2 regions of the Micromonospora sp. NBRC 110037 genome follow, and region 1 is predicted to be linked to the other one. Evidence: riboswitches for the same ligand, from Rfam matches in the RefSeq annotation. Region 1 holds a riboswitch; the other holds the start of a gene.
What was found. Region 1 has a riboswitch for thiamine pyrophosphate ahead of thiE (thiamine phosphate synthase). Riboswitches for the same ligand answer to the same signal wherever they lie in the genome.
Positions count from the first base shown of each region.

Region 2: linked by a shared signal. The riboswitch ahead of A4R25_RS28405 (ECF transporter S component) and the one ahead of thiE (thiamine phosphate synthase) in region 1 are both predicted to bind thiamine pyrophosphate.

Region 1 covers NZ_BBVA01000003.1:106,058-121,872, forward strand. The annotation lists gene A4R25_RS10410 (hypothetical protein) at 1-2,193, shown strand, start outside; gene thiC (phosphomethylpyrimidine synthase ThiC) at 2,240-3,823, opposite strand; gene thiD (bifunctional hydroxymethylpyrimidine kinase/phosphomethylpyrimidine kinase) at 3,841-4,629, opposite strand; gene A4R25_RS10425 (thiamine phosphate synthase) at 4,626-5,399, opposite strand; gene A4R25_RS10430 (thiazole synthase) at 5,462-6,235, opposite strand; gene thiS (sulfur carrier protein ThiS) at 6,241-6,441, opposite strand; gene thiO (glycine oxidase ThiO) at 6,432-7,562, opposite strand; gene thiE (thiamine phosphate synthase) at 7,556-8,182, opposite strand; TPP riboswitch at 8,177-8,288, opposite strand; gene A4R25_RS10450 (DUF559 domain-containing protein) at 8,407-9,318, shown strand; gene A4R25_RS10455 (aldo/keto reductase) at 10,235-11,197, opposite strand; gene A4R25_RS10460 (ABC-F family ATP-binding cassette domain-containing protein) at 11,235-12,914, opposite strand; gene A4R25_RS10465 (class I SAM-dependent methyltransferase) at 12,956-13,561, opposite strand; gene A4R25_RS10470 (hypothetical protein) at 13,687-14,898, shown strand; gene truA (tRNA pseudouridine(38-40) synthase TruA) at 14,906-15,739, opposite strand; gene rplQ (50S ribosomal protein L17) at 15,810-15,815, opposite strand, start outside.
Region 2 covers NZ_BBVA01000014.1:413-14,778, reverse strand. The annotation lists gene A4R25_RS28455 (acyltransferase) at 1-739, shown strand, start outside; gene A4R25_RS28450 (DUF4097 family beta strand repeat-containing protein) at 746-1,525, opposite strand; gene recO (DNA repair protein RecO) at 1,628-2,500, shown strand; gene A4R25_RS28440 (isoprenyl transferase) at 2,497-3,309, shown strand; gene A4R25_RS28435 (hypothetical protein) at 3,380-3,565, shown strand; gene A4R25_RS28430 (hypothetical protein) at 3,687-3,911, shown strand; gene gndA (NADP-dependent phosphogluconate dehydrogenase) at 3,927-5,369, opposite strand; gene A4R25_RS28420 (hypothetical protein) at 5,714-6,007, shown strand; gene A4R25_RS28415 (energy-coupling factor transporter transmembrane protein EcfT) at 6,270-7,070, opposite strand; gene A4R25_RS28410 (ABC transporter ATP-binding protein) at 7,067-8,485, opposite strand; gene A4R25_RS28405 (ECF transporter S component) at 8,604-9,194, opposite strand; TPP riboswitch at 9,270-9,376, opposite strand; gene A4R25_RS28400 (alpha/beta fold hydrolase) at 9,453-10,289, shown strand; gene A4R25_RS28395 (sugar isomerase domain-containing protein) at 10,286-11,035, shown strand; gene A4R25_RS28390 (DUF6328 family protein) at 11,127-11,630, shown strand; gene A4R25_RS28385 (acyl-CoA dehydrogenase family protein) at 11,739-13,712, shown strand; partial or broken gene A4R25_RS28380 (transposase) at 14,080-14,366, opposite strand, start outside.

The sequences.
Region 1 (15,815 bases):
GCGGCGATCGCCGTACTGCTGAAGCCGCCATTCGGCTGGGGTGTGGCGATCACCGCCGGGATCGTCTGGCTGCTGGCGCTGCTGTCCGTCGCGCCCACCATCGTCTCGGACCGCCCGCTGGCATCCGTCCGTCTCGGCGTCCTCGAACCGTCCTGGCTGGACCCGGCGGCCGCGCAGCGCCTGTCCATGCTGCTGCTGCCCACCCTGGCCCTGCTCGCCGGTGGCGCGGTCGGCGTGCTGGCCCGCCGCGCCGGATGGCCGCCGCTGGTCGGTGGCGCGGCCGGCGCGGCCGGTCCGGTGCTCGTCGCGTTCGCCTACCTGACGGCCGGCCCGGGCGCGGCGACCGACAGGTACCAGATCGCGCCCTACTACGGCGCGCTGATCGCTGTCGTCGCCGGTGCGCTCGGCTCGACCGCCACCACGATGCTGCCCCGGCCGGTCACCGCCGGCGGCGATCCCGATGCAATCGAGGCCACCGACATCCTCGCGCCGCTGCCGCACTCGGCCGCTCCGGGCGTACCGGCCGCGCCGCCCGTGCCTCCGGTGACGAGCGGCGCCGCCGCGCCCGCGCACTGGAACTGGCCGGAGCCCGGCGGCTCGGCCACGGCGACGGCTCCGGCCGGTACCGATCTTCCCGCCGCCGGCCGGCCGGCCCTCGCGGATCTGCCCGCCGCCGATCTGCCGACCGCTGCGGAACGGCCGGCGGGTGAGCGCCCGGCCGTCGCCGACACGAGCCACGGCCAGCCCATGCCGGGTCTGCTGCCCCCGGGGCGCCGGACCTCGGCCATCGACGTCCTCGCCGCGGGCCGCCCCGACCCGGTCGCGGGTCCGGGCACGGGTCCGGGCACGGCCCACGCGGACAGCACCGGCGAGGCGGCCACCACGGACCGTCCGGCCGCTCCCGACCCGGCCGCCGGTTCCGAAGCCGCCGATGGAGCGTCCGGGCAGGCCACCGGCATTCCGGCCGACAGCGAGACCGCTACCGGCACCGGCACCGGCACCGGCACGGACGATGCCGCACCGGCGCCGGAAGCGGCGGCGACCACGCCACGGGTGACCCGGCCGCGCCGCACCCGCGCGGGCCGGTCCAGCGGGACTACCGACGGGCCGGTGTCATCCGCCGACGGCACAGCACCCCGCCCCGGAGACGTCACCACTCCCAGCGCCGGCGCGGGCACCACCGCGAAGGACGCATCACCGGCCACCGCCGACAGCCACGTTCCCGGCCCGCGTACGGACAGCGGCGCCCTCGCCGGGCCGGTCACGGCCGACGCGGGCAGTGACACCCCCGCCGCGCCACCGGCCGAAGCCCCCGGAGACACCGGCGCGGCCGGCCGCGCCGCACGCCCCCGGCGTACCCGCACTCCGAAGGCGCCGCGCGCCACCGGTCCGGCCTCCCCCGGCCCGGCCGAGACCGCGCCGACGACACCGGGCGGCCGAACCGAAGCTGCGCCGAGCGGGGGAGCCGACGCCGAGCCGACCCCCCAGGCCACGAACCCGGACCGGGACGACACGAGCACCGACTCGAACGTGGTGGCGCCGACCGGGCGTACCGGACGCAACTTCTTCTTCGACGACCCGGCGCCCGCCCCGTCGACCCGGCCGCGGTTCGCGATGTTCGAGGACGTGACCGGGCAGCCCGGCGAGGTGCGCCCGGCCTGGCCGATCACCCCGGCGGGCCGGCCGCACCGCGCGACCGCCGAACCGGACGCGCCGGACCGGGACGCCGCGGACGCGGTCGCCCCGGGCGAGCCGGCGCCGCGTCCCCGGCACCGTGGTCTGCCCGAGCCGGGTGCGAGCACCGGTTGGGACGCGCTCGCCACGAACGCCCGCCCGGCGGGGCCGCTCGCCCGGACGGAGGCGGGGATGCCGCTCGCCCGGCCGGAGGCGGCGACTGCCGTACCGGGCGAGGCGGGTGCCGCGCTGCCCGAGGCCACGGAGACGGAGGCGGACTCCCGGCGCGGGCGGCACTCCGGACCGGACGACGCCGACGCGCCCGCCGGGAAGTCGAAGGCCCGGCGCGGCCTGTTCCGGCGCAACCGGGCCAAGGATGAGCCGGAGCCGGCCGAGCGTACGGCCGAGCCGACCACCGCGGCCGACGACGAGTACGTGGACTGGGTCGCCGGTCTCGCCTCGGACGACAACGCCGACGACGCCCGCTCGCTGCGTACCGGGCGGCACCACCGCGACTGAACGAGCACCGGGGCGGGCCGGGACACCAGGCCCGCCCCGGCTCCGGTCACGCCAGTGGCAGGTAGACCCGTGACCCGCCGGCGACGAACTCCTCCGACTTGTCGCGCATGCCCCGCGCGGCGTACTCCTTTAACTCCTGCGTGATCTTCATGGAGCAGAACTTCGGGCCGCACATCGAGCAGAAGTGCGCGGTCTTCGCGGGCTCGGCGGGCAGCGTCGCGTCGTGGTACGCCCGTGCGGTCTCCGGGTCGAGCGCCAGGTTGAACTGGTCTTCCCAGCGGAACTCGAACCGGGCCTTGGAGAGCGCGTCGTCCCACGCCTGCGCGCCGGGGTGCCCCTTGGCCAGGTCGGCCGCGTGCGCGGCGATCTTGTACGCGATCACGCCCGCCTTCACGTCGTCGCGGTCGGGCAGCCCGAGGTGCTCCTTCGGGGTGACGTAGCAGAGCATGGCGGTGCCGAACATGCCGATCATCGCCGCGCCGATCGCCGAGGTGATGTGGTCGTACGCGGGCGCGACGTCGGTGGTCAGCGGCCCGAGCGTGTAGAACGGCGCCTCGTGGCACCACTCCTGCTGGAGGTCCACGTTCTCCTTGATCTTGTGCATCGGCACGTGCCCGGGGCCCTCGATCATCACCTGGACGTCGTACCCCCAGGCGATCTTCGTCAGTTCGCCGAGCGTGCGCAGCTCGGCGAACTGCGCCTCGTCGTTCGCGTCCGCGATCGAGCCGGGGCGCAGCCCGTCACCGAGGGAGAACGTCACGTCGTACTTCGCGAGCAGCGAACACAGCTCCCGGAAGTTGGTGTAGAGGAAGTTCTCCTCGTGGTGCGCCAGGCACCAGGCCGCCATGATCGAGCCACCCCGGGACACGATGCCCGTCACCCGGTCCACCGCCAGCGGCACGTACGGCAGCAGCACCCCGGCGTGTACGGTCATGTAGTCGACGCCCTGCTCCGCCTGCTCGATGACGGTCTCGCGGAACACCTCCCAGCTCAGCTTCACCGGGTCACCGCCGACCTTCTCCAGCGCCTGGTAGATCGGCACCGTGCCGATCGGCACGGGCGCGTTCCGCACGATCGCCTCGCGCGTCTCGTGAATACGCTTGCCGGTGGACAGGTCCATCACGGTGTCCGCGCCCCACCGCGTGGCCCAGGTCAGCTTCTCCACCTCCTCGGCCACCGACGAGGTGACAGCCGAGGTGCCGATGTTCGCGTTGACCTTCACCAGGAACGCCTTGCCGATGATCGCCGGCTCGCACTCCGGGTGGTTCACGTTCAGCGGCAGCACGGCCCGACCGGCCGCGATCTCGTCCCGCACGAACTCCGGCGACACCGACTCCCGGATCGCCACGAACTCCATCTCCGGCGTGACGATCCCGGCCCGCGCGTACGCGAGCTGAGTCGGACGGGTTCCGGCCAGCGGCGTACCGGCGCCGCGTACCGGGGCGACGTCGCCGCGCTCGGCGATCCACGGCCCGCGCAGCGCGGGCAGCCCCACCTCCGGGTCGGAGCCGGGACCGGAGGTGTCGTAGAGCCGTACCGGTGGGTTGTCCCCGGTCAGCGGCACCTCGGCGAACGGCACCCGGATGTCCGGGCGCGGCCCTTCCACGTACACCTTGCGACGTGCCTGCATGACAGCCTCCCTGTCGCTCATGCGGACCAGCCGAAGTGGTCCAGCGGGCCGCGTCCCGCGCCCAGCTCCCAGGTCCGCGCGCCGGTCAGCGCGCGGGTGACGTACTCCTTGGCGGCCGCCACCGCGACCGGCACCGCGTCACCCGCGGCGAGCCGGACCGCGACGGCGGCCGAGAACGAACAGCCGGTGCCGTGGTTGTGCCGGGTGTCCACCCGGGGCGCGCGCAGCAGCCGAGTGGTTCCGCCGCCCGACAGGACGTCCACCGACTCGCCGTCGGCGTCCACGTCACCGCCGGTCACCACCACGAACGCCGGTCCGCGCGCCGCCAGCGCCTCGGCCGCCGCCACCATTTCCTCGACCGTGCCCACCGGGCCTCCGGTGAGGGCCGCGGCCTCCGCGCAGTTCGGCGTCGCCACTTCCGCGTACGGCAGGAGCCGCTCGACCGCCTCCACCACGCCGAGCCGGTGCCCACTGGTGGCGACCAGTACCGGGTCGACGACCAGGTGTGGCAGCCGCCCGGCCCAGGCCGCCTCGGCCACCGCGTCGGCGACCGCCGGGGTGCCGAGCATGCCGCTCTTCACGGCGCGCACGTCGAAGTCGCCGAGCACGCTGTCCATCTGGTCGCGCACCGTCTGCGGGGGCAGCGGCAGGACGGCGTCCACGCCCCTGGTGCTCTGCGCGGTGACAGCGGTGAGCACGCTCGTGCCGTACGCGCCGAGCGCGGCGAACGTCTTGAGGTCGGCCTGGATGCCGGCTCCTGCTCCGGAGTCGGATCCGGCGATGCTGAGAACTGTTTTCGGCGTCACTGGTCTTCTCCGGTGGTTTGACGGCTGCGGCCGACAGTGGTTGCGGTTCGGGGCTGCGGCCGACCGTGCCCACTCCGGGCGGTCAGGCTTGATCCCTCCGTGGGCACGGTCGGCCGCAGCCCTGTCGCGTGCGGGCTTGCGTCGGATCGCGCGGGGTGGGTGCGCGCCAAGTGGGTGGCCGCCTCCTGGAAGGCTCTGCCCAGCGTGGTGGCGGTTTCTCTCGGGTCGTCCGCGCGCATGATCGCGCCCAGCACGGCTACTCCGGCGGCGCCCGCCTCGACGCATGCGTGGACCTGGTCCGGGTTCTCGATGCCGCCCAGCGCGAGGACGGGCACGGGGCTGACCGCGATCAGCTCGCTCAATCCGCCCGGTCCCAACACAGGGCCGTAGCCGGGTTTTGTCTTTGTCTCGTAGAGCGGGGACAGGGTGGCGTAGTGCTCGGTGGTGAGGCGGGCCAGCTCGGCGGTGTCGTGGCAGGAGCGGCCGACCAGGCCGACGGCGGGCGGCGGGTACGGGCCGGCAGCCGGTAGGTGCACCGCGTCCCCGTCGAGCGGGTCGGGTCCGGCGACGACGAGCGTGCCGCCCGCGTCGGCGAGGATCGCGCGCAGGTCGACGGCGAGCGCGAGGCGTTCGGGGCGCGGCAGGTCCTTCTCCCGCAGCACCACCCACCGCACTCCCCCACCCACGGCAGCCGCCACCACGTCGACGAGCGCCCCCCGGGCCACCCGCCGATCGGTCAGCAGCACGACCCCGCTCGGCCCGCCCTGGATCTTGGTACGCGGCCGCCCCTCGGGGGGCGCCTCCGTACCAAGATCCGCTACGCGTGAGGCGGTCACAGGTCGGGCCGTCCCTCGTCGGGGGTGGACGGCAGGGCGTGGAAGCGGCGGGTGATGCGGCCCGCGCCGTACGCGAGGCGGCCGGCCTCGACCGCGTACCGCATCGCCGTGGCCATCGCGACCGGGTCGGCGGCCCGGGTCACGGCGCTGGCGAGCAGCACCGCGTCGCAACCCAGCTCCATGGCGAGGGCGGCGTCGGAGGCGGTGCCGATGCCCGCGTCGAGCACCACCGGCACGTCGACCGCCGCCCGGATCAGCCGGATGTGGTGCGGGTTGCCGATGCCCAGCCCGGAGCCGATCGGCGACCCGGCCGGCATCACCGCCGCGCAGCCCACGTCGGCCAGCCGCCGCGCGAGCACCGGATCGTCCGACGTGTACGGCAGCACGGTGAACCCGTCCGCGACCAGCTCCTCGGCGGCGCGCAGCAGCTCCACCCCGTCGGGCAGGAGCGTGCGCTCGTCGCCGATCACCTCCAGCTTCACCCAGTCGGTGTCGAACGCCTCCCGGGCCAGGTGCGCCGTCTTCACCGCCTCCACAGCGGTACGGCAGCCGGCGGTGTTCGGCAGCAGCCGTACGCAGCACCGCTCCACCAGGTCGAGCAGGCCACCCGACCCGCCGGGCGTGGTGTCGACCCGGCGCAGCGCCAGCGTCACCAGCTCGGTGCCGGCCGCGCGGATCGCCGCCTCCAGCACGTGCAGGTTCGCCGCGCCACCGGTGCCGAGGATGAGCCGGGAGCCGAACCCGACCCCGCCGATCTCAAGCGTGGACATCCTGCTCACCCGCCCTGGGTGGCGCTGAGCACCTCGACCCGGTCGCCGTCGCGCAGAACGCTCGCCGACCAGCCGCCGCGCGGCACCACCTCGCCGTTCACCGCCACGGCGAGCCCGCGCTCCCGGTCGGTGACGGTGCGGACCACCTCGGCGACGGTGACGCCCTCGGGCAGCGTCCGGCCGGTGCCGTTGACGATCAGTTCCACGTGCGCTCCTTCCCGAAGCGGTCCGGGGTGAAGGGGGCGAGCGCGGGATCCGGCTCGCCGGTGACGATCAGCTCGGTGACCAGGTCGGCGGTGACCGGGGTGAGCACGATGCCGTGCCGGTGATGTCCGGTCGCGGCGAGCACACCCGGCTGCCCGGGCAGCGGCCCGATGATCGGCGCGTTGTCCGGCGTACCAGGGCGCAGCCCGGCGACTGCCTCCACCAGCTCGTACTCGACGAGTTCCGGCACCAGCTCCGTGGCGGCGCGCAGCAGTGTCAGCACGCCACCGGCGGTGACAGCGGTGTCCGCGCGCTCCTCGACCGTCGCCCCGACCACGACCTCGCCGCTGTCCCGGGGCACCAGGTAGACCGGCTCGCTGTCCGCGTACCCCCGGATCACGTGCCGGAAGCCCGGCGGACCGCCACCCGGCGCGCGCAGCCGCAGCACCTGGCCCTTCACCGGCCGGACCGGCAGGCCGGTCAGCGCAGCCGCGCCGCAGCCGGCCGCGACCACAGTGACCCGCGCGTCCACCTCGGACAGCGCGCCGACGCGCGCCGGGCGCAGCTCCACGCCGGCGCGCTCGGCGGCCGTGCGCAGCGCGACGACCAGCCGCCGCGGGTCGACCTGGTGGTCGCCGGGCGCGACAGCGCCGCCGCGCACGCGCGGCGCCAACGCCGGCTCGCGGTCGCGCAGCTCCGAGGGACGCAGCGGCGTGATCGGCAGTTCCAGGCCCTGCTGGTACGACCACAGCCGCCTCGCCTCGGCCAGGTCGTCGGCAGTGAGCCCGACGACGAGCGTGCCCTCGGTGCGGTAGCCGATGTCGACGCCGCTCGCCCCGGCCAGCTCGGTCGCGAAACCGGGCCAGCGGGCGGCGGACTCGACGAGCAGCGCGGTGAGTTCGTGCTCACCGAAGTACGCCTCGGCGACCGGCGACAGCATCCCGGCGGCCACCGACGACGCGCCCGACCCGGGCCGGTCGTCGTGCACCACCACGCGCAGTCCACGTTGCGCGCACCGCCACGCGATCGCCCACCCGACAGGCCCGCCCCCCACCACCGCCACGTCGTTAAGGAAGGGCCCCCTGTTAACGCCTCCGGTAGAGGAAGGGCCCCCTGTTAACACGTCAGGGCCCGCAGCAGCTCGGCGGTGGCGTGCGCGGGATCGGCTGCCCCGCTGAGCGCGCCGACCACCGCCACCCCGTACGCCCCGGCGGCCCGCAGCGCCGGCACGCTTGAGGCGGTCACCCCGCCGATCGCGATCACCGGCACGGTCACCGCTTCGGCGACCGCGCGTATCCCCTCGGGGCCGATCGGTTCCGGCAGGCCGAACTTGGTGGTGGTGGCGTGGCACGGGCCCACGCCCAGGTAGCTCGCGCCCGCGTCCACCGCGGCCCGGGCGGTCACCGGTTCGCGGGCGGTCGCGCCGAGCACCGCGTCCGGGCCGAGCACCCGGCGCGCGGCACGCACCGGCAGGTCGTCCGCGCCGACGTGGCCACCGGCGGCGTCCACCGCGAGCGCCACGTGCAGCCGGTCGTTGACCAGGCACTGTGCTCCGTACGGCCGGCAGGCGTCGACCACCAGCCGGGCCAGCTCGTACGCCTCCCGGTCGGTGGCGTCGTCCTCCACGCGCACCTGCACGACGAGGTCTGCGCCCGCCACGGGCAGTGCGGCACGCAACACGGCGAGCGGGTCACGCCCCGGCCGGGTGTCGGTGATGAGATGCAGTCGTCCCAGGGACAGCACGGCAACGCTCCTCCCTGCGCCGGCATTACCCGGATCAGGTTCGACGGTCGGGGGCTCCCAGCCCCCCTCTCAGCCCGGTCCGCACCGGGCTCCCGTGGGTCACTTGCGGCCTACCGTACGACGCCTCCCGCCCGTACGGAAGCCCGGGTGAGGTTTTTCCCAGGAACCAGCCGTCCGCCGGATCGGGGCAGCGGGTGACCGTCCCGTCACGACACGCTGCCTGGGTGTCCGTTCCCGCCCGTGTTCCGCGCCGCCTAGAGATCCTGCCGTTCCGGGGCAGCCGTGCCGTCTCCGAAGGGCTACTCACCTGGACGATGCTGCGCGGGCAGACCTGGATCCGCCTGCTGCCGGACGTGTACGTGCACCGCGACGGGTACCGCGCCGACGACCACCGGATGTGGTGCGAGGCGGTGGCGTTGCGCCTGCCGCCGGGTGCCGTGCTGGCGGGGCGCAGCGCCGCGTGGTTGTTCGGCGCGGACGTGCTCCCCCGCGACGCGCCGGTGACAGTACTGTTGCCGACTGCTGCGCGGCTGCGACCGCACCCACGGTTGCGGTTGGTCCGGTCACCGCTGCCGGAGCGGGACCGCACCCTCGTCGGCGGGCTGCCGGTCACCACGCCCCTTCGCACGGCGTTCGACCTGGGCCGGCAGGGCTCACTCGCCGAGGCGTTGGTCGCCGTCGAGGCGCTGCTGCGTCGCCGGGCCGTGAAGCTGCCCGCCCTGCGGGCCTACGCCGCCGCCCGGCCGGGCTGGCCGGGCGCTCCGCTGTTGCGCGAGGTGCTGGCGCTGGCCGAGCCGTTGAGCGAGTCCCCGATGGAGACTCGCCTGCGGCTGCTCCTGCTCGACGCCGGCCTCGGCCCGCTCACCGCCCAACACGAGGTACGCGCCGGCGGACGCTTCGTGGCCCGGGTGGACCTGGCCTGGCCGGCGCTCCGCCTCGCGGTCGAGTACGACGGCGACCACCACCGCGAACGGGCTCACTTCCGCCGTGACGTGGCTCGCCTGAACGCGCTGCGCGCAGCCGGGTGGCTCGTGCTCCGCTTCACCGCCGACGACGTGCTACGCCGGCCCGACGCCACAGTGGCCCTGGTGCGCCAGGCCTTGGCAGAACGTCGTGCCACCGAGGCGAACCACTGATCCGCGCCCGCGGCCACGAGCCTCACCCCGCTACGCCCCCGGCCCGCCACACGTCACCGCTGGCCCCCATTTCGCCACCTACCACCCACCGGACCACCCACCACCCACCGGGCCCCCATTTCGCCACCTACCACCCACCGGGCCCCCGGCTCGCCGCCCGCCACCCGTTGGGTCCCCGGTTCGCCACCCGTCGAGCCGCCCGAGACACCACGCGCGTCAGAGGCCCGCCCGCAAACACCCATCGCGTTCCACTCGTCGCCAGATCCAGCCCCGAGTGGAACGCCATGGGTGTCATAAGGGCCTTGAGACACCCATGGTGTTCCACTCGTCGTGAGCGCTGCCTCTGGGTGGCACGCCATGGGTGGCTGACGCGTGGGCGAGCCTTGATGGGGCGCAGGCCGCGCGGGCGCGCCCCCAACCGAGGGCGCACAGTCCACGTGCGGGCGGAGCCGAACGCGTGGGTGAGCTGAGCGCGCGGGCAGCCCGGTGTGCGCAGGCCCAAACGGGTGAGCACACGCCCCGACGCACACACCCGACACACGAGCACACGCCCGACGTGCAAACCCGAGCGCGCCAGCACACGCCCGACGTGCAAACCCGAGCGCGCCAGCACACGCCCGACGTGCAAACCCGAGCGCGCCAGCACACGCCCGACGTGCAAACCCGAGCGCGCCAGCACACGCCCGACGTGCAAACCCGAGCGCGCCAGCACACGCCCGACGTGCAAACCCGAGCGCGCCAGCACACGCCCGACGTGCAAACCCGAGCGCGCCAGCACACGCCCGACGTGCAAACCCGAGCGCGCCAGCACACGCCCGACGTGCAAACCCGAGCGCGCCAGCACACGCCCGACGTGCAAACCCGAGCGCGCCAGCACACGCCCGACGTGCAAGCCCGAGCGCGCGAGCGCGGACAGTCAGAGGATGGCGTCCAAGGCGGCCAGGTCCTCGTCGGACGGCTGCCACGTGCCGGCTTCGGCGTTCGCCTTCACCTGGTCGGGAGTGGTGGCGCCGGCGATCACGGACGTCACCGCGGGACGGGCCGCCAGGCCGCCGATGGCCACGTGCAGCATGCTGATGCCGCGCTCGGCCGCGTACGCATCGATCGCCTCGATGACGTCCCAGCGCGCGGCGGCCAGCCGCTCGGCGTACCGGCCGCCGCCGGCCAGCCGGCTACCGGCCGGGGGCGCCTCGCCGCGCTTGTACTTGCCGGTGAGCAGCCCGTTGGCCAGCGGGAAGAACGGCAGCATGCCGAGGCCGAACCGCTCGCACGCCGGGATCACCTCGGCCTCCACCCCGCGTTCCACCAGCGAGTAGTGGTTCTGCGCGGAGATGAACCGGGAACGCCCCTGCGACGACGCGGTCCAGTCGGCGTCGGCGATCTGCCAGCCGGCGAAGTTGGAGTTGCCCAGGTAGCGCACCTTGCCGGCGGTCACCAGGTCGTCGAGCGCGGCGAGCGTCTCGTCGATCGGGGTGCCCGGGTCGGGCTCGTGCATCTGGTACAGGTCGATGTGGTCGGTGCCGAGCCGGCGCAGCGACGCCTCGACGGCGCGGGCGATGTAGCGGCGGGCACCCCGGGCGTCGTGGTCCGGCCCGTTCGCGCCGTGCATGTCCATGCCGAACTTGGTGGCCACCACCACGTCGTCGCGGCGGCCTTTGAGCGCCTGGCCGAGCAGTTCCTCGGAGGCGCCCTGCGGCTCGCCGTAGATGTCGGCGGTGTCGAAGAAGTTGATCCCGGCGTCGAGGGCGGCGTCGACCACCGCCCGGGTGCCGTCGAGGTCGAGTTTGCGGCCGAAGTTGTTGCAGCCGATGCCGACCACTGACACCACGAGCCCGGAGTCGCCCAGCCGGCGATAGGTCATCTCACTCACGAGATCCACCCTATGCCCGCTCCCCGGGGCCCACCCGGGGAGCGGCTCAGGCCACGTCCCAGACCGGCGCTGGCGTCTCCACCACGTCACCGTCGCCCCGGAACAGCACGAACCGGTCGAAGGTACGGGTGAACCACCTGTCGTGGGTGACCGCGACGACAGTTCCCTCGAACGCGGTCAGCCCGGCCTCCAGCGCCTCGGCCGAGGCCAGGTCGAGGTTGTCGGTGGGCTCGTCCAGCAGCAGCAGCGTCGCGCCGGACAGTTCCAGCAGCAGCACCAGGAAGCGGGCCTGCTGACCGCCGGAGAGCGTGCCGAACCGCTGGTCGCCCTGCCCGGCCAGCTCGTACCGGGACAGCGCCGCCATGGCCGCGTGCCGGTCCATGCCGGTCCGGTGCTCGTCGCCGCGCCACAGCACCTCGACCAGCGTCTTCGCCATCAGCTCGGGGCGGTCGTGGGTCTGCGAGAAGTGCCCAGGCCGCACCCGCGCGCCGAGCCGGACCACGCCGCCGTGCGCGACCGGCGCGAGCGCGGCGGCGCCGTCGACCGGGGTGTTGCCGGGCTCCGGGTCGGTGCCGCCGCGGGCCAGCAGGCGCAGGAAGTGCGACTTGCCGGTGCCGTTCGCGCCGAGCACCGCGACCCGGTCGCCGTACCAGAGTTCCAGGTCGAACGGGAACGTCAGGCCGTCCAGCTCCAACTGCTCGGCGATGACCGCGCGCTTGCCGGTCCGCCCGCCGGTCAGGCGCATCCGGATGTCCTGGTCCTTCGGGGGTACGGGCGGCGGCCCGGCCTCCTCGAACTTGCGCAGCCGGGTCTGCGCGGCCTGGTAGCGGGACGCCATCCCGTCGTTGTACGCGGCCTTCTGCTTGTACATCAGCATCAGCTCGCGCAGCTTCTGGTGCTCCTCGTCCCAGCGTTTGCGCAGCTCGTCGAGGCGGGCGTGCCGGGCGACCCGGGCGTCGTGCCAGCTCGCGAAGCCGCCCGGGTGCACCCAGGCGCTGCCGCCCTCCACCGCGACGACCCGGTCGGCGGTCTGGGCCAGCAGTTCCCGGTCGTGTGAGACGTACAGCACGGACTTGACCGACTCGCGCAGCCGCCCCTCCAGCCAGCGTTTGCCGGGTACGTCGAGGAAGTTGTCCGGCTCGTCGAGCAGCAGCACCTCGTCCGGGCCGCGCAGCAGCAGTTCCAGCGCGAAGCGTTTCTGCTGGCCGCCGGAGAGCGTGCGCACCGGCCGGTCCCGGGCACTGTCCCACGGCAGGTCCAGCACGATGGTGGCGACGGTGTCGAAGAGGACCTCGGCGTCGTAACCGCCGGTCTCGCCCCAGGCGGCGAGCGCCTCGGCGTACGCGAGCTGGGCCTTGGCGGCGGCGGAGCTGTACTTGCCGCGGACCTCGGCCGCCCGCATGGCCGCCTCGGTCTCGGCGAGCCGCCGCCCGGCGTCGCGCAGCGCGGGCGGGGCGAGGGAGAGCGCCAGGTCGGCGAGCGTTGACTCGTCGCCGATCATGCCGATGAACTGCCGCATCACGCCCAGCCCGCCGGAGCGCGCGATCGCGCCGGTCTTCACCGGCAGGTCACCGGCGACCATCCGCAGCAGCGTGGTCTTGCCGGCGCCGTTCGGGCCGACCAGCGCCACCTTGGCACCCTCACCGACCCGGAACGAGACGTCGCTGAACAGCTCACGCCCGTCCGGGAGGATGTGCCCGACCGCTGCCACGTCCACGTATCCCACGCGGGCATCCTGCCCGAGCCGGGCCGCTGGACGACACCGGATTACCGGGTGACGCGCAGCACCCGGTAGCCCTTCTGGCTGGCGTGCCGCTCGACGGACCAGCCCTGCTCGACCAGCCAGCGGTGCAGCGAGTCGCCGCCGAGGTGCCGGGCGACGACGAGCCAGGCCACGCCGTCCGGGGCGAGCCGGGGCAGCCAGCGCAGCAGCAGGCCGTGCAGTTCCGGTTTGCCGATGTGGATGGGCGGGTTGGACCAGATCTGGGTGAAGGTGACGTCGTCCGGCAGCTCGTCGGGCGCGACGGCGCGTACCCGGTCGGCGGCGCCGACCCTTGCCGCGTTGGCGGTGGTGAGGGCGCGGGCCCGCTCGTTGACGTCCACGGCCCAGACGGTGGCCTCCGGCGCGACAGTGGCGAGGACGCAGGTGATCGGGCCGAAGCCGCAGCCGATGTCGAGCAGCGCGCCGGTGACGTCGGCGGCCGGCAGGTCGGCCTTGCGCAGCAGCACGGCGGTGCCGGGGTCGAGCCGGTCGGCGGAGAAGACGCCACCGGCCGAGCCGAGCGTGTAGTCGCGCCCGGCGACTGTGAACTCGACCTCGCGCGGGCGGGCCGGGCCCGAGGGCTCAGCGGTGAAGTAGTGGTCGCCGGTCACGCAGGCATTCTCGCACCGGGCCGGGGCGGTTCCGGCAACGGTGTCAGAGGCGGAGCCGGACGCCACTCCGCCAGATTTTCCCGATATTACCCCTGAAAGGGACAATCAGTCCTACTCTATGCCACATGGTGTACCGGTACGAGTCCGATGAGGACGCCTTCCTGGAGTACCCGAAGCCCGGGTCGGCCCCGCACGGGCCCGCAGCCACGACGCCGCCGCCCGCGGGTCCGTCACGCTCCCGGTTCCCCACGCCGTCGCTGCCCCCGCCGCCGCGCCCGCAACCGGCGCTGCCGCCGGCCGGCGCGGCCGGGCAGGACGACCCCGACGGGCAGGCGGTGGCGGACGACACCCGCGCACCTGCTCCGGCGCCACCGGCCCCGGCGCCGACACCGGGACGGCCCGCGCCACCACGGGAGCCGTCCCCGGTGCCGCAGCCCGCGCCACCCATGCCCGCGCCCGTACCGGCGGCGACGAACCGGCCGACAGTGCCGATCCCCGCCAACCCGACCGCCCGCGCCGGCGACGTCTCCGAACTGCCCCGGGCCCGGCGCGCCGACCGCCGCAACGGCGGCAGCCGGTTCTGGCAGACGCTCGTCGGTGGCGCCGCCGTACTGCTGCTGCTCTCGCTCACCGGGCTCGCCGTCGCGGCGCTGCTGGACGAGCGGACGGCCACGCCGTCCGCCGGCCAGCCGACCCCGCAGCCGAGCGAATCGAGCACCCCGGCCGGCGGCACCGACCTGGACTCCCGGGACACCGACCAGGCGACGCTCACCGCCAAGGAGGTCTTCCCGACCAAGGACCTGGTGCTCACCGACGGGAAGCCGGCGTACCGGGTGCTCAAGACCCAGGCCAGTACGAAGTGTCAGGTCGCGGCCACCGGCGAGATCGCCGACCTGCTGGTCCGGCTCGGCTGCAACCAGGTCGTGCGGGGCACGCTCCGCTCCCCCGACGGCGACCACCTGATCACCGCCGGTCTGTTCAACCTCACCGACGTGGCCACCGCCCAGCGGGTACGCGACCGCATCCGGCCGCTGCTCGACGCGCGCCAGGGACGGTTCCGTGGCATGGCGGCGGGCGACGACACCGAGGTGGTGGAGAAGGCCGCGGCCCGGGTCGCCTGGCAGGTACGCGGACACTACGTCGCCTACTGCCTGGTCACGCGCGCCGACGGGGAACGCATCCCGAGCGACGACGCAGCCGCCCGCGAGATCATGTACGACATGGTCGAGCTGCACCTCAACCGGGCTGTGCTGGACCGTCGTGCGGCGGCCGGAACGGCCGGGCAGCCCGACGCGGAGTCGGCCGGGGACAGCGCCGGTCAGCGGGGCACCGACTGACCTCCGGTCAGCCCTCGGCCACCGGCACCCGCAACCGGCGGGTCAGATCGGCGCGGCGGGCGTACTCGGCCGGGTCGGCCGGGTAGCCCACAGCGACCAGGGCGAGGCCGTGCGCTGGCGCCACAGTCACCTCGCTGGAGCGCTCACGCCGGGTCAGCAGGCCGGCCGGCCACTGCACCGGCCGCCGCCCGTCCCCGGCCACCAGCATCGCCCCGACCAGGCTGCGCACCATGTTCTGGCAGAACGCGTCGGCCTGCACGGTGGCGACCAGGATCCCGTCCGGATCGCGCCGCCAGTCCAGCCGGGTCACCTCGCGCAGCGTGGTGGCGTTCTCCTTGCGCCGGCAGTACGCGGCGAAGTCGTGCTCGCCCACCAGCCCGGCCGCGGCCGCGTTCAGCGCCGCCAGGTCCAGCGGCTTCGGCCAGGCCAGGGTGTCCCGGCGGCGCAGCGGCTCGGCGCCCCACGGGGCGTCGGTGACCCGGTACTCGTACCGCCGGAACGTGGCCGAGAAGCGGGCGTCGAAGTCGGCCGGCACCTCGGTCATGGCGCGTACCCGCACATCCGGCGGGAGGAGCCGGGCCAGCCGGCGCAGCAGCCGCCCCTCGTGCTCCCGCCACACCCCGACGGGCAGGTCGAGGTGGCAGACCTGCCCGGTGGCGTGCACCCCGGCGTCGGTACGCCCGGCCACCGTCAGGCCGGTCGCCGTGCCCCCGCCGAGCACCAGGTCCAGCGTCTGCATGAGCACGCCGGCCACGGTGCGCCGGGTCGGCTGGGGCGCCCAGCCGGAGAAGTCCGTGCCGTCGTACGAGACGTCCAGCCGCAGCCGGATCCGCTCGTCCACCTCGTACCTCCTGTCGACGGCGACGGGCCCGGCACCCCCGAGGGGATGCCGGGCCCGGTCGAGCCTGATCTCAGGC
Region 2 (14,366 bases), on a different contig from region 1:
GCTCCTGGTCGCGATCGAGGCCGGCATCCTGGCGAACCCGCCGACGGTGCTGCGCGAGTTCGGCCTCTACTTCGGCGCCTGGCTGCTCGGCTTCGCCCACCACGACGGGCTGCTGCGCCGGATGCGCAACCGGGTGCTGCTGCCGGTGGCCGCCGTCGTCGGCGCGGCCGGCCTGGCCTGGATCTTCACCCATCCCGGCCCGCGCGGGTACGACATCAACGACATCCCGCTGGGCAACGCGCTCTGGTCGGCCGCGTTCATCCTGGTCGCGATCGGCCGCGCGCCGACCGGGGTGACCTGGGTAGACCGCGTGCCGGCGCTCGGCCGCGCGGTGACGGTGGTGAACCGGCGGGCGCTGACCATCTACCTCTGGCACATGCCGTTCGTGGTGGCGCTCACCCCGCTCGTCGGCCTGGTCGGCTGGTCGCCACGCGACCCGGTCGGCCTGTGGCTGCGGGTGGGGCTGGTCTTCGCGCTGGTCGGCGTGGTGACGCTGATGGTCGGCTGGGTCGAGGACGTGGCCGCCCGGCGTACCCCGGAACTGCTGCCCGGCAGGCCGCGGCGGACCGTGGCGGAGCGGGCGGCGGCCGCCCCGGCCAGCCCGGCTCCCGCCGGCGCCCAGGACGGGCTCGTGGGCGCCGGCGCCCGGATCCCGTCGCCGCGCCGCGCGGTGGACCGGGCGGACGACCCGCCGCCGGGCGCGGGCGGCCACCGGCGGGACGCCCCGGCCGCCGACTGACCGCGCTCAGCGGCTGGTGACCGTCACGTTCCCGCTGGTGGCGGAGACGTCCAGCAGCACTGACGCGCCCGGGTCGTCGGTCACCGTCACGTCGGTGTCCCCGGATCTCGCCTCGGCCCGCACCCGGTAGCGGCCGGCCGGCACGGCCAGGTCCACGTCCCCGCTGGTGGCGTGCAGCCGGGCCGGAGCGGGCTGGTCCAGTTCCACGACGACGTTGCCGGAGGTGGTCTCGGCGTCGACCGCGGAGGCGAGGCGCCGGGCCTCGATGTCGCCCGAGCGGGCCCGCAACCGCACCGGGCGGGCCGCCTCGACCACCCGGATGTTGCCGGACGTGGACGACGCGCGGACCTCTCCGGTGGCGCCCCGGATGGTCAGGTCGCCGGAGCTGAGCGTGAACTCCACCGCCCCGATCTCGGTCAGGTCTACGTTGCCCGAGGCGGTCCCGCCCTTCACCGCCACGCCGGGCGGCGCGGTCACCTCCCAGGAGATGCTGCACCGGTGACCGCAGTCGGTGGGCAGCACGAGTTCGTCGCCCTTGATCTCGTACCGGCTGGTCGGCTCGTCGCCCTGGTAGCGGACGACGCGCTTGATCCGTACCTGGTCGGCCGGGCCGTTGGCCCGGACCACGACGTCCCCGGAGCCGTCTTCCGTCACGGTGATCCGGGTGATCTTCGCCTGCTCGGTGTGGTCGTAGTCGAGCCGGCGGAACGAGAGGGTGTCACACCCGGAGAGAACGATGAGCGTGGCGGCAGCGGTCGCGGCCACCGCGGTACGGAGCGAAGCCATGGCCAGCACACTAGGTCCGGCCCGGCGCCCGGCACATCCGGGATCGCCTGCCGGTCCACCCCGAGCCGACCCTGAGATCGCACCCGGAGGGAGAATGGCCTGATGGCCGGGTACCGCCGACAGCTCTACCGCGACGACGCGGTGGTGCTGCGTGTGCAGAAGCTGGGCGAGTCCGACCGGATCATCACGCTGTTCACCCGCCGGCACGGCCGGTTGCGCGCGGTGGCCCGGGGCGTGCGGCGCACCACGAGCCGGTTCGGCGCCCGGCTTGAGCCGTTCGGGCACGTCGACCTCCAGCTCGCCGGTGACCCCAAGGGCAACCAGGGCAGCTCGCTGCACACCGTCAGCCAGGTCGAGGCGATCGAGCTGTACGGCAAACGGTTCCTCGGCGACTACCCCCGCTACACGGCCGCCAGCGCGATCGCCGAGACCGCCGAGCGGCTCACCCCGGTCGAGCGCGAACCGTCGCTGCGGCTGTTCCAGCTCACCCTTGGCGCGATGAAGTCGCTGGCCCGCGGCGAGCACGCCACCACGCTGGTGCTCGACGCGTACCTGCTGCGCGGCATGGCGTTCGCCGGCTGGGCGCCGGCGCTCGCCGCCTGCGCGGTCTGCGGCGAGCCGGGCCGGCACCGCGCGTTCTCCGTACCGGCCGGCGGCGCCGTCTGCCCGGACTGCCGGCCCCCCGGCGCCGCCCACCCCGCGCCCGCCACGCTGGAGCTGATGTCCGCGCTGACCTCCGGCGACTGGGGGTACGCCGACGCGGCCGAGACCGGCGTACGCCGGGAGTGCAGCGGGCTGGTCGCGGCGCACCTCCAGTGGCATCTGGAACGCGCGCTACGCTCGCTGCCGCTGGTCGACCGGGGCGCCCCGGCGGCCGGCGCGGTCCCGTCGCCCGGCGGCGCGGGACCGGATGTGGTCCCGCCGCGCTCCGGTGCCGGGCCCGTCGCCGGTGTGAACAGGGAGATGACCGAGTGATCCGATCGACGAGGGCGACCCGCCGCGAGCCGGTCCCGCCGACCCCGCACCCCTCCGGGGCCCGTCCGCCGGCGCTGCCGCCCGCCGCGGTGCCCCGGCACGTCGCCATCGTGATGGACGGCAACGGCCGCTGGGCCAAGGAGCGCGGCCTGCCCCGCACCAAGGGGCACGAGCAGGGCGAGCACAGCCTGTTCGACACCGTCGAGGGCGCGATCGAGATGGGGATTCCCTACCTGTCGGCGTACGCGTTCTCCACCGAGAACTGGCGGCGCTCGCCCGACGAGGTCCGCTTCCTGATGGGCTTCAACCGCGACGTCATCCGTCGCCGCCGCGACCAGCTCGTCGACCTGGGCGTACGGGTGGTCTGGTCGGGCCGCGCGGGCCGGCTGTGGAAGAGCGTCATCTCCGAGCTGCAGACCGCCGAGGAGATGTCGCGCGGCAACTCGACGCTGACGCTGCAGTTCTGCGTCAACTACGGCGGCCAGGCGGAGATCGCCGACGCCGCCGCCGGGATCGCCCGCGACGTCGCCGCCGGCAAGCTGGACCCGGCCAAGGTGAACGAGAAGACTGTCGCGCGGTACCTCTACCACCCCGAGGTGCCCGAGGTCGACCTGTTCCTGCGCCCCTCCGGCGAGCAGCGCATCTCCAACTTCCTGCTCTGGCAGACCGCGTACGCCGAACTGGTCTACCTGGACACGCTCTGGCCCGACTTCGACCGCCGCCACCTCTGGTACGCCTGCGAGCTGTACGCCCAGCGCGACCGCCGCTTCGGCGGCGCCCTGCCCAACCCGGTCGCCCCGGGCGCCTGAGGGGGCAGGCTTACCGGCGCGCCGCTCTGGGTACCGATACCTCCAGACAGCAAACGCGGAGGTGAACCACATGATTCAGAAGCGGATCGCGCAGTGGGCGGTCATGGCGGTCGCCGTGCCGCTGGCGGCGGCCGGCGCGCGCCGGCTCAGCCACACCCTGGAGGCCCGTCGCGGCCCGTCCGGGGTGAGCCGTCTGCTGACCAAGGGCGCCGACCTGATCCGGCCGCAGAAGGCCAGGCGTCGCCGGTTCTTCTGACCTGCGACGTCGGCCCGACCGGTACGCCCCGCATCCGGCTTTCCCGCCGGGCGCGGGGCGTTGCGCTCTACGATCGGCGCAGGGCGCGCCGCCGGGTGCGCGCCCGCCACGGGGGTGGAGGATGCGCGATCTCCGGTACGAGATGACTGCTGCCCTGGCCGCCGCCGACCTGGTGGAACCGGACCGCCGGGACGCGGTCGCCGGGCTGTGCGCCGAGCTGGCCGAGCGGTGGTGCGCCGAACTGGGGCACACCCCGGCGGTCCGCTCCGGCGAGATCGGCGAACTGGCGGCCGGCGAGCCGGCGGCCGGCTGGGCGCCCGACCCGCACGCCCAGCGGGCCTGGTGAGGTGTCCGGCCGGGCTCACGCCTCCACTTCGGAGCGGTCGCCCGCCCAGAGCGTGTGGAACGAGCCCTCCCGGTCCACCCGGTGGTAGGTGTGCGCGCCGAAGTTGTCCCGCAGCCCCTGGATCAGCGCGGCCGGCAGCCGCTGCGCCCGCAGCGCGTCGAAGTAGGCCAGCGACGACCCGAAGGCCGGTGCCGGCACGCCCGCCCGGGCCGCGTCGGCCACCACCCGTCGCCAGGCCGGTACGCCGGCGCTGACCCGCTCGGCGAACCACGGCGCGACGAGCAGCGTCGCCAGGTCCGGCTCCGCGTCGTACGCCTCGCGGATGCGGTCCAGGAAACCGGCCCGGATGATGCAGCCACCCCGCCAGATGGTGGCCGTGCCGCCCAGGTCGATGTTCCAGTCGTACTCCCGGCTGCCGGCGCGGATGTGGTCGAAGCCCTGCGCGTACGCGACGATCTTGCTGGCCAGCAGCGCGCGGCGCACGTCCTCGACGAACGTCTCCCGGTCGTCCACCTGCCACTTCTCGCCCGCGTCGGCGAACACCCGGCGGGCGGCCTCGCGCTGGCCGGCGTGCCCGGACAGCGACCGGGCGAACGTGGCCTCGGCGATGCCGGTGATCGGAATGCCCAGGTCGAGCGCGCTCTGCACGGTCCAGCGGCCGGTGCCCTTCTGCTCGGCCTGGTCGAGCACCACGTCGACGAACGCCTGACCGGTTGCCGCGTCGGTGTGGCCGAGCACGTCGGCGGTGATCTCGATGAGGAACGACCCCAGCTCGCCGCCGTTCCACTCCCGGAAGATCTCCGCGATCTCCGCCGGGCTCGCCGACAGACCGGCCCGCAACAGGTCGTACGCCTCGGCGATGAGCTGCATGTCGGCGTACTCGATGCCGTTGTGCACCATCTTCACGAAGTGGCCCGCGCCGTCCGGCCCGACGTGCCGGCAGCAGGGCTCGCCGTCCACGTGCGCGGCGATCTTGGAGAAGATCGGCCCCAGCTTCTGGTACGACTCGGCCGACCCGCCGGGCATGATGCTCGGGCCGAGCAGCGCGCCCTCCTCGCCGCCGGACACGCCGGTGCCGACGAAGTGCAGCCCGTGCGCGCGCAGCGCCTCCTCCCGGCGGCGGGTGTCGGCGAAGTGCGCGTTGCCGCAGTCGACGACGATGTCGCCCTCCTCCAGCAGCGGGACCAGCTCGTCGATCACCGCGTCGGTCGGGGCGCCGGCCTTCACCATCACGATCACCGCGCGGGGCCGCTCCAGCGAGCCGACGAAATCCGCGAGCGACTCCGACGGCACGAACGTGCCCTCGTCGCCGTGCTCGGCGACCAGGCTGCGGGTACGTTCCGGCGACCGGTTGTGCACCGCCACGGCGAAGCCGTTGCGGGCCAGGTTCCGGGCCAGGTTGCGGCCCATCACCGCCAGACCGGTGACCCCGATCTGCGCCGTCGCCTGCTCTGCCATGCGTACCGCCACCTCTCGTCCGTACTGCCGTGCTGCGACCGTATCGCGGCCGTCGAGGATGTGGGCCACGGTGTCCACAGGGTGTGACCGGTGGGTGGCCGTACGTCCCTCGGCTTAATTCGGCTGCGGGACTCGCCGGTGGCGCGATAGCGTTGCCGCATGCGTATGTGACGCCCCACCTCCGAGCCCGGTCCACCGCCGCGAGTGCCGTGGACCCGTCCTGCTCCGGGCGTCCGCATCCTTCCCCGCCACCGTCGGTCGCGGTGTCTGTCGTGATCGGAATGCGCCGGAGCCCTCGCTCGGCGCGTCCCGGTCGGCGCGCCCGCACGACAGGAGGCCCGCGAATGCCCGCGAAGCGCAATCCGAAGAAGTCCCGCAAACAGTCCTCGCCGCAGGTGACCGCGCCGGCGCTCGACGCGCTCACCGCGCCGCCCGCAGTGGTGCTCCCGACGGAGCCGGTGGCGTCCGCCGTGTCCCTGGACGCGGCGCCGCATTCGGCGTCACCGGAGACTCCGGTCCTGCCCAGCGCGCCCGCGACGCCGCCCCGATCCGGCCCACCGGCAGGGCGGCAGGCCCGGGTCACCGGGCGCAGCCAGCGCGCCGGCCAGACCCGCTTCTACGCGTTCCGCCGGAGCTGACCGGCAGGCCGGTTCCCGTCGCCCGCTGCCCGGGCAGGCCCCTCATCCGGGTCCTTGCCCGGGCAGCGTTTCTCCTTCCCGCCGCTCGCCCCCACCGCCGGTGTCCCTAGAGATCTTGGAAGATTTCGGCCCCTATAGGGACCATTTCCTACCAAGATCTTCCCCGACGCCGGTCGATCATGAAGTTGGCGGCGACAAAACGGGCAACCCGTGCCGTCAACTTCATGATCAACGGGGGCGGGGCGAGGCGGGGCGAGGGGGGTCAGCCGATCAGGGGGCGGAAGGTGCCCAGGGCGATGCTTGTCGCCAGAGCGGCGGCGGCCAGGAGGGCCGATCCCACGACCAGCAGCGTGTCCGCGCCGGTGAAGCGCTGCGGGCGGGCCACGGTGCGCGGCGTACCCGCGTCGAAGCCCCGGGCGTCCATCGCGACGGCGAGCCGTGTACCGCGCCGGATCGCGCCCACCAACAGCGTGAACGCGGTCGACCCGAACAGCCGCAGCTTCGCCACCGGATTGCGGCCGGCGTCCACGCCGCGGGCCCGCCGGGCCATGCTGATCATCCGCCATTCCTGCTCCAGCAGCGGCACCATCCGGAACGCGGCCAGCGCGCCGATGGCGAACCGGGCGGGCGCCTTCGCGTTCTGGATCAGCGCGTCGGCCAGGTCGGTCGGGTCGGTGGTGGCGAACACGACGATGCCGGGCAGCGCCACCGCGAGCATCCGCAGCACCAGGCCCAGCGCCGTGACGAGCACCCCTTCGGTGACCAGGATCGGCCCGGCCTGGAGCAGCACCGGGCCGGAACGGTCGGCCGCGAAGAGCACAAGCGTGACCAGGATGCCGACGGCACCGGCGAGCAGCGGCCAGGCGCGGCGGGCCAGCACCCGGTAGCGGACGCCGAACAGCGGCAGCACCGCGAGTTCGACGGCGATGGCGACGGCCGGGGCCACCGGATCGAGCGTCGCCACCAGGATCAGCGTGAACACCATCGCGGCGGCCAGCTTCGCCACCGGGTTGCGCCGGGCCAGCGGAGCGCCCGGCGCGGCGACCGGTTCGACGTTGATCACGAGGACGCCCCCAGGGTGAGCGTCCGGTCGGCCAGCGCGGCCACGAAGTCCTCGTCGTGGGTCACCGCCACCACGCCGTGCCCGGCGTCGCGCAGCTCGGCGAGCAGGTCGATCAGTTCCAGCCACGTGCGCCGGTCCTGGCCGAACGTAGGCTCGTCGCAGATCAGCAGGCGGGGCGCGGTGGCCAGGGCCGTCGCCACGCTCAGCCGCCGCGCCTCGCCACCCGAGAGGGTGTACGGGTTGGCGCCGGCCAGCCGGTCCAGCCGCAGCCGCTCCAGCAGGGCGTCCACTGTGGCGCTGACCGCTGCCTGGGGCTGCCCGGTGCGGCGCGGGCCGAGCGCCAGCTCGTCGCGGACGGTGGCGGTGACGAACTGGTGTTCCGGGTCCTGGAACACCGAGCCGATCCGGCGTACCAGCGCGGGCGCCCGCCAGCGGTACGGGGGAGTGCGCGCGTCCCGCCCGGCCAGTTCCGCCGACGCGGTGACGCCGCCCGTGCCGGGTTTCAGCAGGCCGCCCAGGAGCAGCGCCAGCGTCGACTTGCCGGCCCCGTTGGGGCCGAGGACGGCGAGCGCCTCGCCGGCGCGTACTCGAAGATCGGTGGGGTCGAGCCGGGGCGGCAGGCCGAGCCGCTCCGCGGTGAGCAGCACGTCGCCGGGCGGCGTGGTGGCGTGCCGGGGTGGCGTGACCTGGCCGGGCACCCACACCCCGGCGGCGGCCAGCGCGTCGCCGTGCGCGGCGAAGACCGCAGCGGGCGGCCCGTCGGCGCGCACCCCGCCGCCCGGTTCCAGCACCACCACGCGGTCGACCAGCGGCAGCGCCTCGGTGACCCGGTGCTCCACCAGGACCATCGTGGTGTCCGTGTCGAGCGCGTTCGCGACGGCCCGGCGGATCAGCGCGGCGCCGGCCGGGTCGAGGTTGGCGGTGGGCTCGTCCAGCAGCAGCAGTCCGGGGCGCAGCGCGAGCGTGCCGGCCAGGGCGAGCCGCTGCTGCTCGCCGCCGCTGAGCGCGGCGGTCGGCCGGTCCCGGTCGTACGGGAAGCCGACCCGGCGCAGCGCCTCGTCGACGCGGGGCCAGATCTCCCCGGCGGGTACGCCACGGTTCTCCAGCCCGAACGCCACGTCGTCGCCGGAGCGGGCCATGACGAGCTGGGTCTGCGGATCCTGGAACAGGATGCCGACGCGCTCGCGGGCCTTGCGCGGGTCCAGCCCGTCGATCTCGACGGTGCCCTCCTGCTCGCCGGAGTCCTCCGGCAGCAGCCCGGCCAGCGCCGCCAGCAGCGTGCTCTTACCGGCGCCGGAGGGTCCGAGCAGCAGCACCCGCTCGCCGCTCTCCACCCGAAGATCCACCCCGCGCAGAGCCCAGCGTTTCCGTCCCCCGTGCCGCCACCCGAACCCCCGCAGCACCACCCCGCTCACCGCTCACCCACCCCCTCTCCCGGCCCAGCCTGCGTGATCAAGGAGTTCGCGTCCGGAAAACCGTGCCCGGCGGACGCAAACTCCTTGATCACCGGGGCGGGGCGAGGCGAGGCGAGCCTCAGACCAGGGCGCGGTCGCGGCCGGCGGGGAAGCGGTCCAGGACGCCGGTGTTCGCCAGCGCGCGGGTGAGGGCCACCGCACCCAGGCCGGCCACCAGCAGACAGCTGAGCACGCCGAACGCGATGTAGGGCAGCCGGAACGTCGTCCAGCTCGTGCCGGGGTACCAGTAGAGAGCGTCGAACAGCGTGGCGAAGAGGCCGCCGCACGCGCCGGCGAGCGCCGCCGTGAGCGGCCGGTGGAGGCGGTACCGGGTGGCCGCGAAGACCGCCTCGACGCCCAGGCCCTGCACCGCGCCCTGGAGGATCGCCATCGCACCGTAGGGGGAGCCGAGCAGCACCGAGACGGCCGAGGCGACGGTCTCGGTGAGCAGCGCCGCCCCCGGCTTGCGGACGATGAGCGCGCTCAGCACGGCCGGGATGAGCCAGACGCCGTACATGACCGACTGGAGCGGGGCGAAGAAGGCGAACGGCCCGTCGCTGCCCTTCCAGAGGATGTTCCAGAGCTGGAACACGACGCCGAAGGTGACGGCGATGACCGAGGCGACGACGATGTCGACGGTACGCCAGCGGTTGCTGTCGGTGTGGTTCACGGTTGGCTCCCAGTTCGTCGAGGTGAACCAGGAGAAGACGCACGCCGCGCCCGGTGGTCACCGGACGGCGACGCGGCTGGAGGTCGACCGAACTCCCTGCGCTGGCATTACCCAGATCAGGTTCGAGGGTCTGCGGGCACCGGCCCGCACTCTCAGCGCTGTGCGCTCCCCTGTCGGATGTGAAGTTGTCTCGTCGCAGACGCTAGCACCGACCACGGGCCCCGGCCCAGCAGGGCGAGTGTCGGTATGGTGGCGATCATGCTGGTGGATGCGCGGGGACTGACGTTCGAGGTACGCGCCGGCGGCCCCGAGGGCGGTGACCCGGTCCTGCTGCTGCACGGCTTCCCGCAGCACTCCGGCGAGTGGGACGCGGTGACGCCCGCGCTGCACGCCGCCGGGCTGCGCACGTACGCGCTCGATCAGCGCGGCTACTCGCCCGGCGCGCGGCCGGCGGACGTCGGGGCGTACCGGATTCCGGAGCTGGTGGCCGACGCGGCCGGCGTGCTGGATTCCCTCGGGGTGACCCGCGCCCACCTGGTCGGCCACGACTGGGGCGCGATCGTGGCGTGGGGTCTGGCGGCGGCGCACCCGGAGCGGGTGCGGACGCTGACCGCGGTGTCGGTGCCGCACCCGGCCGCGATGGGGCACGCGCTCGCCACCGACCCGCGGCAGAAGGTCAAGTCCGCGTACATCGCGTTGTTCCGCAAGCCCGGTACGGCGGAGCGGGTGCTGCTGGCGTGGAACGCCGCCACGCTGCGCAAGCTGCTCAGCGGCGTGGGCGACGCCCGCGCGGTGGCGCGCTACGCCGAGCCGATGCGCGAGCCGGGGGCGTTGACGGCGGCGCTGAACTGGTACCGGGCGATGACCGGGGCGGACATGAAGGCGGTCGCCCCGGTCGGGGTGCCCACCACGTTCGTCTGGAGCGACAAGGACGTGGCGATCGGCCGGACGGCCGCGCAGGCGTGCGCCGCGCACGTCACAGGTGACTACCGGTTCGTGACGCTGCCCGGCGTCAGCCACTGGATCCCGGACGAGGCGCCCGGCCCGCTGGCCGAGGCGATCCTCGCCCGGTGCGCAGGAACGGAGGAGGCATGACGGTGAGCGCCGAGGCGTACCTGGCGGTGGTGACCGAGACGATCGGCCGGGTCGCCGCCGAACAGCGGCGCAACGTGGCCGACGCGGCCGACCTGATCGCAGCGGCGCTGCGCGCCGATGGTGTGGTGCACGCGTTCGGCACCGGGCACTCCGAGGCGCTGGCCATGGAGATCGCCGGTCGGGCCGGCGGGCTGGTGCCCACGAACCGGATCGCGTTGCGTGACCTGGTGCTGGTCGGCGGCGACCCGGCCGACGTGCTCGGCCCGAAGCTGGAACGCGACCCGGCGGTGGCGCACCGCCTCTACGAGCTGGCGCCGATCCGGCCGCAGGACGTGTTCGTGCTCGCCTCGAACTCGGGCGTGAACGGGGCGATGGTCGAGTTCGCGTCCATCGTGAAGGAACGCGGGCACGGGCTGGTGGCGATCACGTCGGCGCAGCACTCGGCCCGGATGACGTCGCGGCACCCGTCCGGCCGCAAGCTCGCCGACTTCGCCGACGTGGTGCTGGACAACGGCGCCCCGTACGGCGACGCCACGCTGCCGCTGCCGGGCGGCGGCGCGGTGGGCGCGGTCTCGTCGATCACCGCGGCGCTGCTGGCCCAGCAGATCGTCGCCGAGGTGGTGGCCCGGCTGGTCACGGCGGGGGAGCGTCCGCCGGTCTACCTGTCCGCGAACATCACCGGCGGCGACGAGCACAACGCCGAGCTGGAGGCACGGTACGCGGGGCGGATCCGCCGCGGTTCCTGAACCGGTTTCGTGATCATCCGTACGGGGCACAGGCGGTCCTGCCGGTGGGCGTTCACCCGCCGGCCGTGCCGTCTCCCGGGGAGGTCCGCGAGTGTCGAAGGAATCCGAGAAGCAGCGCTGGCAGCGCAACTTCGCCGATCTGTTGCAGGAGCTGCGCGTCGCGCAGACCGGCGTGCAGATCCTGTTCGCCTTCCTGCTGACGCTGCCGTTCAGCGCCGGGTTCGACCGGACCACCGAGTTCCAGCGTGACGTCTACATCCTGGCGCTGCTGACCGCCGCCGCCTCCGCCGCGATGATCATTTCTCCGGTGGCGTTCCACCGGGCGCTGTTCCGCCAGGGACGCAAGCCGGAACTGGTCCGCTTCGCCCACCGGATGGCCACCGGCGGCCTGTTCTTCATGCTGATCGCGATGGTCAGCTCGGTCCTGCTGGTCTCCGACTTCGTGCTGGACCGGCCGATCGCGTTCCTGCTCAGCGCGCTCACCGGCCTCTGGTTCCTGATCTTCTGGGCGATCCTGCCGTTCAGCCGCCGCAACTGGGGCGACGACGACATCGACGACGAGGACGACGACCCGCAGACGCTCACCGGCGGCTGACCGTCCGCCAAATCGGACGTGCACGCGGCGCTACCCCTGGGTAACACCCGGGGGTAGCGTCGTTTTCGTCGAGCGCGTCGACGCAGCCGGACCGACGAGGAGGCAGCCGTGACCACGACACAGAACAGCCGGCCCGAGTCCCCCGACGGCGCGGGGCCGCTGCCCGGAGAGGCGGGCCAGGTCACCGAGAAGGAGGCCCGCCAGGTCGCCGAGGCGGCCCGCGAGTCGGCCTGGGACCGGCCCAGCTTCGGCAAGGAGTTGTTCCTCGGCCGGTTCCGGCTCGACCTGATCGACCCGTGGCCCCGCCCCGACCCGGCCGAGGTGGCCCGTGCCGACGAGTTCCTCGGCTCGCTGCGGGCGTACCTGGGGTCCGAGGTGGACGGTGAGGCGATCGAGCGGGACGCGCGCATCCCCGACGAGGTGTTCCACGGACTGGCCGGGCTGGGCGCGTTCGGCATGAAGATCGACCGCAAGTACGGCGGACTCGGGCTGAGCAACCTGCACTACTGCCGGGCGCTGATGCTCGTCGGCTCGGTGAGCCCGGCGGTCAGCGCGCTGCTCTCCGCGCACCAGTCGATCGGCGTGCCGCAGCCGCTGAAGATGTTCGGCACACCCGAGCAGAAGGACCGGTTCCTGCCCCGGCTCGCCGCCGGTGAGGTCTCCGCGTTCCTGCTCACCGAGCCGGACGTCGGCTCCGACCCGGCCCGGCTCGCCACCACCGCCGAGCCGACGGCGGACGGCACCGGCTACCGGCTCAACGGGGTGAAACTCTGGGCCACCAACGGCACGCTCGCCACCCTGCTCGTGGTGATGGCCCGGGTGCCGGCCGGCGAGGGGCGGCGCGGCGGCATCACCGCGTTCGTGGTGGAGGGCGACAGCGACGGCATCACCGTCGAGCGGCGCAACTCCTTCGTCGGGCTGCGCGGCCTGGAGAACAGCCTCACCCGCTTCCACGACGTGTTCGTGCCGGCCGAGAACGTGATCGGCGGCGAGGGCAAGGGCCTGAAGATCGCGCTGACCACGTTGAACACCGGCCGTCTCTCGCTGCCGGCCATGTGCGTGGGCGCCGGGAAGTGGGCGCTGAACGTGGCCCGGGAGTGGGCGGCGGACCGGGTCCAGTGGGGCCGACCGGTGGCCGAGCACGAGGCGGTGGCGAAGAAACTGTCGTTCATCGCCGCCACCACGTACGGCATGGAGTCCATGCTCGACCTGTCCTGCATGCTCGCCGACGACGACCGCAACGACATCCGGATCGAGGCGGCGCTGGTCAAGCTCTACGCCAGCGAGATGGCGTGGCGGATCGCCGACGAGCTGATCCAGATCCGCGGCGGACGCGGGTACGAGACGGCCGACTCGCTCGCCGCCCGGGGCGAACGGCCCGCCGCCGTCGAGCAGCTCCTGCGTGACCTGCGGATCAACCGGATCTTCGAGGGCTCCACCGAGATCATGCACCTGCTTATCGCCCGCGAGGCGGTCGACGCGCACCTGTCGGTGGCAGGCGACATCATCGACCCGGACGCCGGGCTGGGCCGCAAGGCGAAGGCGGGCGCGCGGGCCGGCGCCTTCTACGCCAAGTGGCTGCCCACGCTCGCTGTCGGCAAGGGGCAGACGCCCGGGGCGTACCAGGAGTTCGGGCCGCTGGCCGGGCACCTGCGCCACGTCGAGCGGACCTCCCGCAAGCTGGCCCGGTCGACGTTCTACGCGATGTCCCGGTGGCAGGGGAAGATGGAGCGTAAGCAGGCGTTCCTCGGCCGGGTGGTGGACATCGGCGCGGAGCTGTTCGCGATGAGCGCGGTCTGCGTCCGGGCCTACGCCGAGCGGGACGCGCACCCGGAGAACGTCGAGCTGGCCGACCTGTTCTGCCGTCAGGCGCGGCTGCGCGTCGACGAGCTGTTCACCGGCCTGTGGTCGAACACCGACTCGGTCGACGTGGCCGCCGCCAAGCGCATCGTCGCCGGCCGGTACGCCTCGGTGGAGGACGGTGTCCTCACGCCGCCGGACGACCTGCCCTGGGTGGCGCGCTGGGAACCCGGCCCGTCCACCGCGGAGGACGTGCGCCGCCGCATCCCGCCCGCCGGCTGACCAACCGCTACGCCCGCACCGGCGGTCGTCGTCCGCCGGTGCGGTGCCGGGTTCCGGCGTGCTGCGCCTGCGGACGGCGTCGCCCGTCGGTCCACGCGGAGTCCGGCGACTGCCCGGCCGCGCAGGAACTTCGGCCGCGCCCCACCGGTCTCCGTTCCCGAACCGGGGGAGCGGGCTGGTGTCGCGGCGTGGCCTGGGCCCGTGGCCGTGGTGCCGGACCTGCGGCGTGCCGTCGGACCGGCGGTCCTCAGGCGGGGCCAGCGACCCGTTACGCGGTGTCACGTGGTGCCAGAGGAAGGACTCTGTGTTGGCGTTATGCCTCTCAGTCATAAATATGGGTCTTGTGACGGATGTGTGGGTCGGGTGTTCATGGGCGGGGTAGTTCGGGTCGGTGGCCGCCGAGGCTGAGCATGGCCATGGCAATGAGGGCTTCGGATGAGTGGAAGCCGAAGGCCATGCGGGTGATGAGGCGGATCTTGGCGTTGACGGACTCGATGCGGCCGTTGGACAGGCCATGGGTGATGGCGGCGATGATCTGGTCGCGGTGACGGGTGACGCGTCGTTGTAGGTCGATGAAGATGTCGATGCGGCTGCGGCGGGCCCACCCGATCCATCGGTCGAGGGCCTCGACTGCGGCTGTCGGGCTGGTCTTGG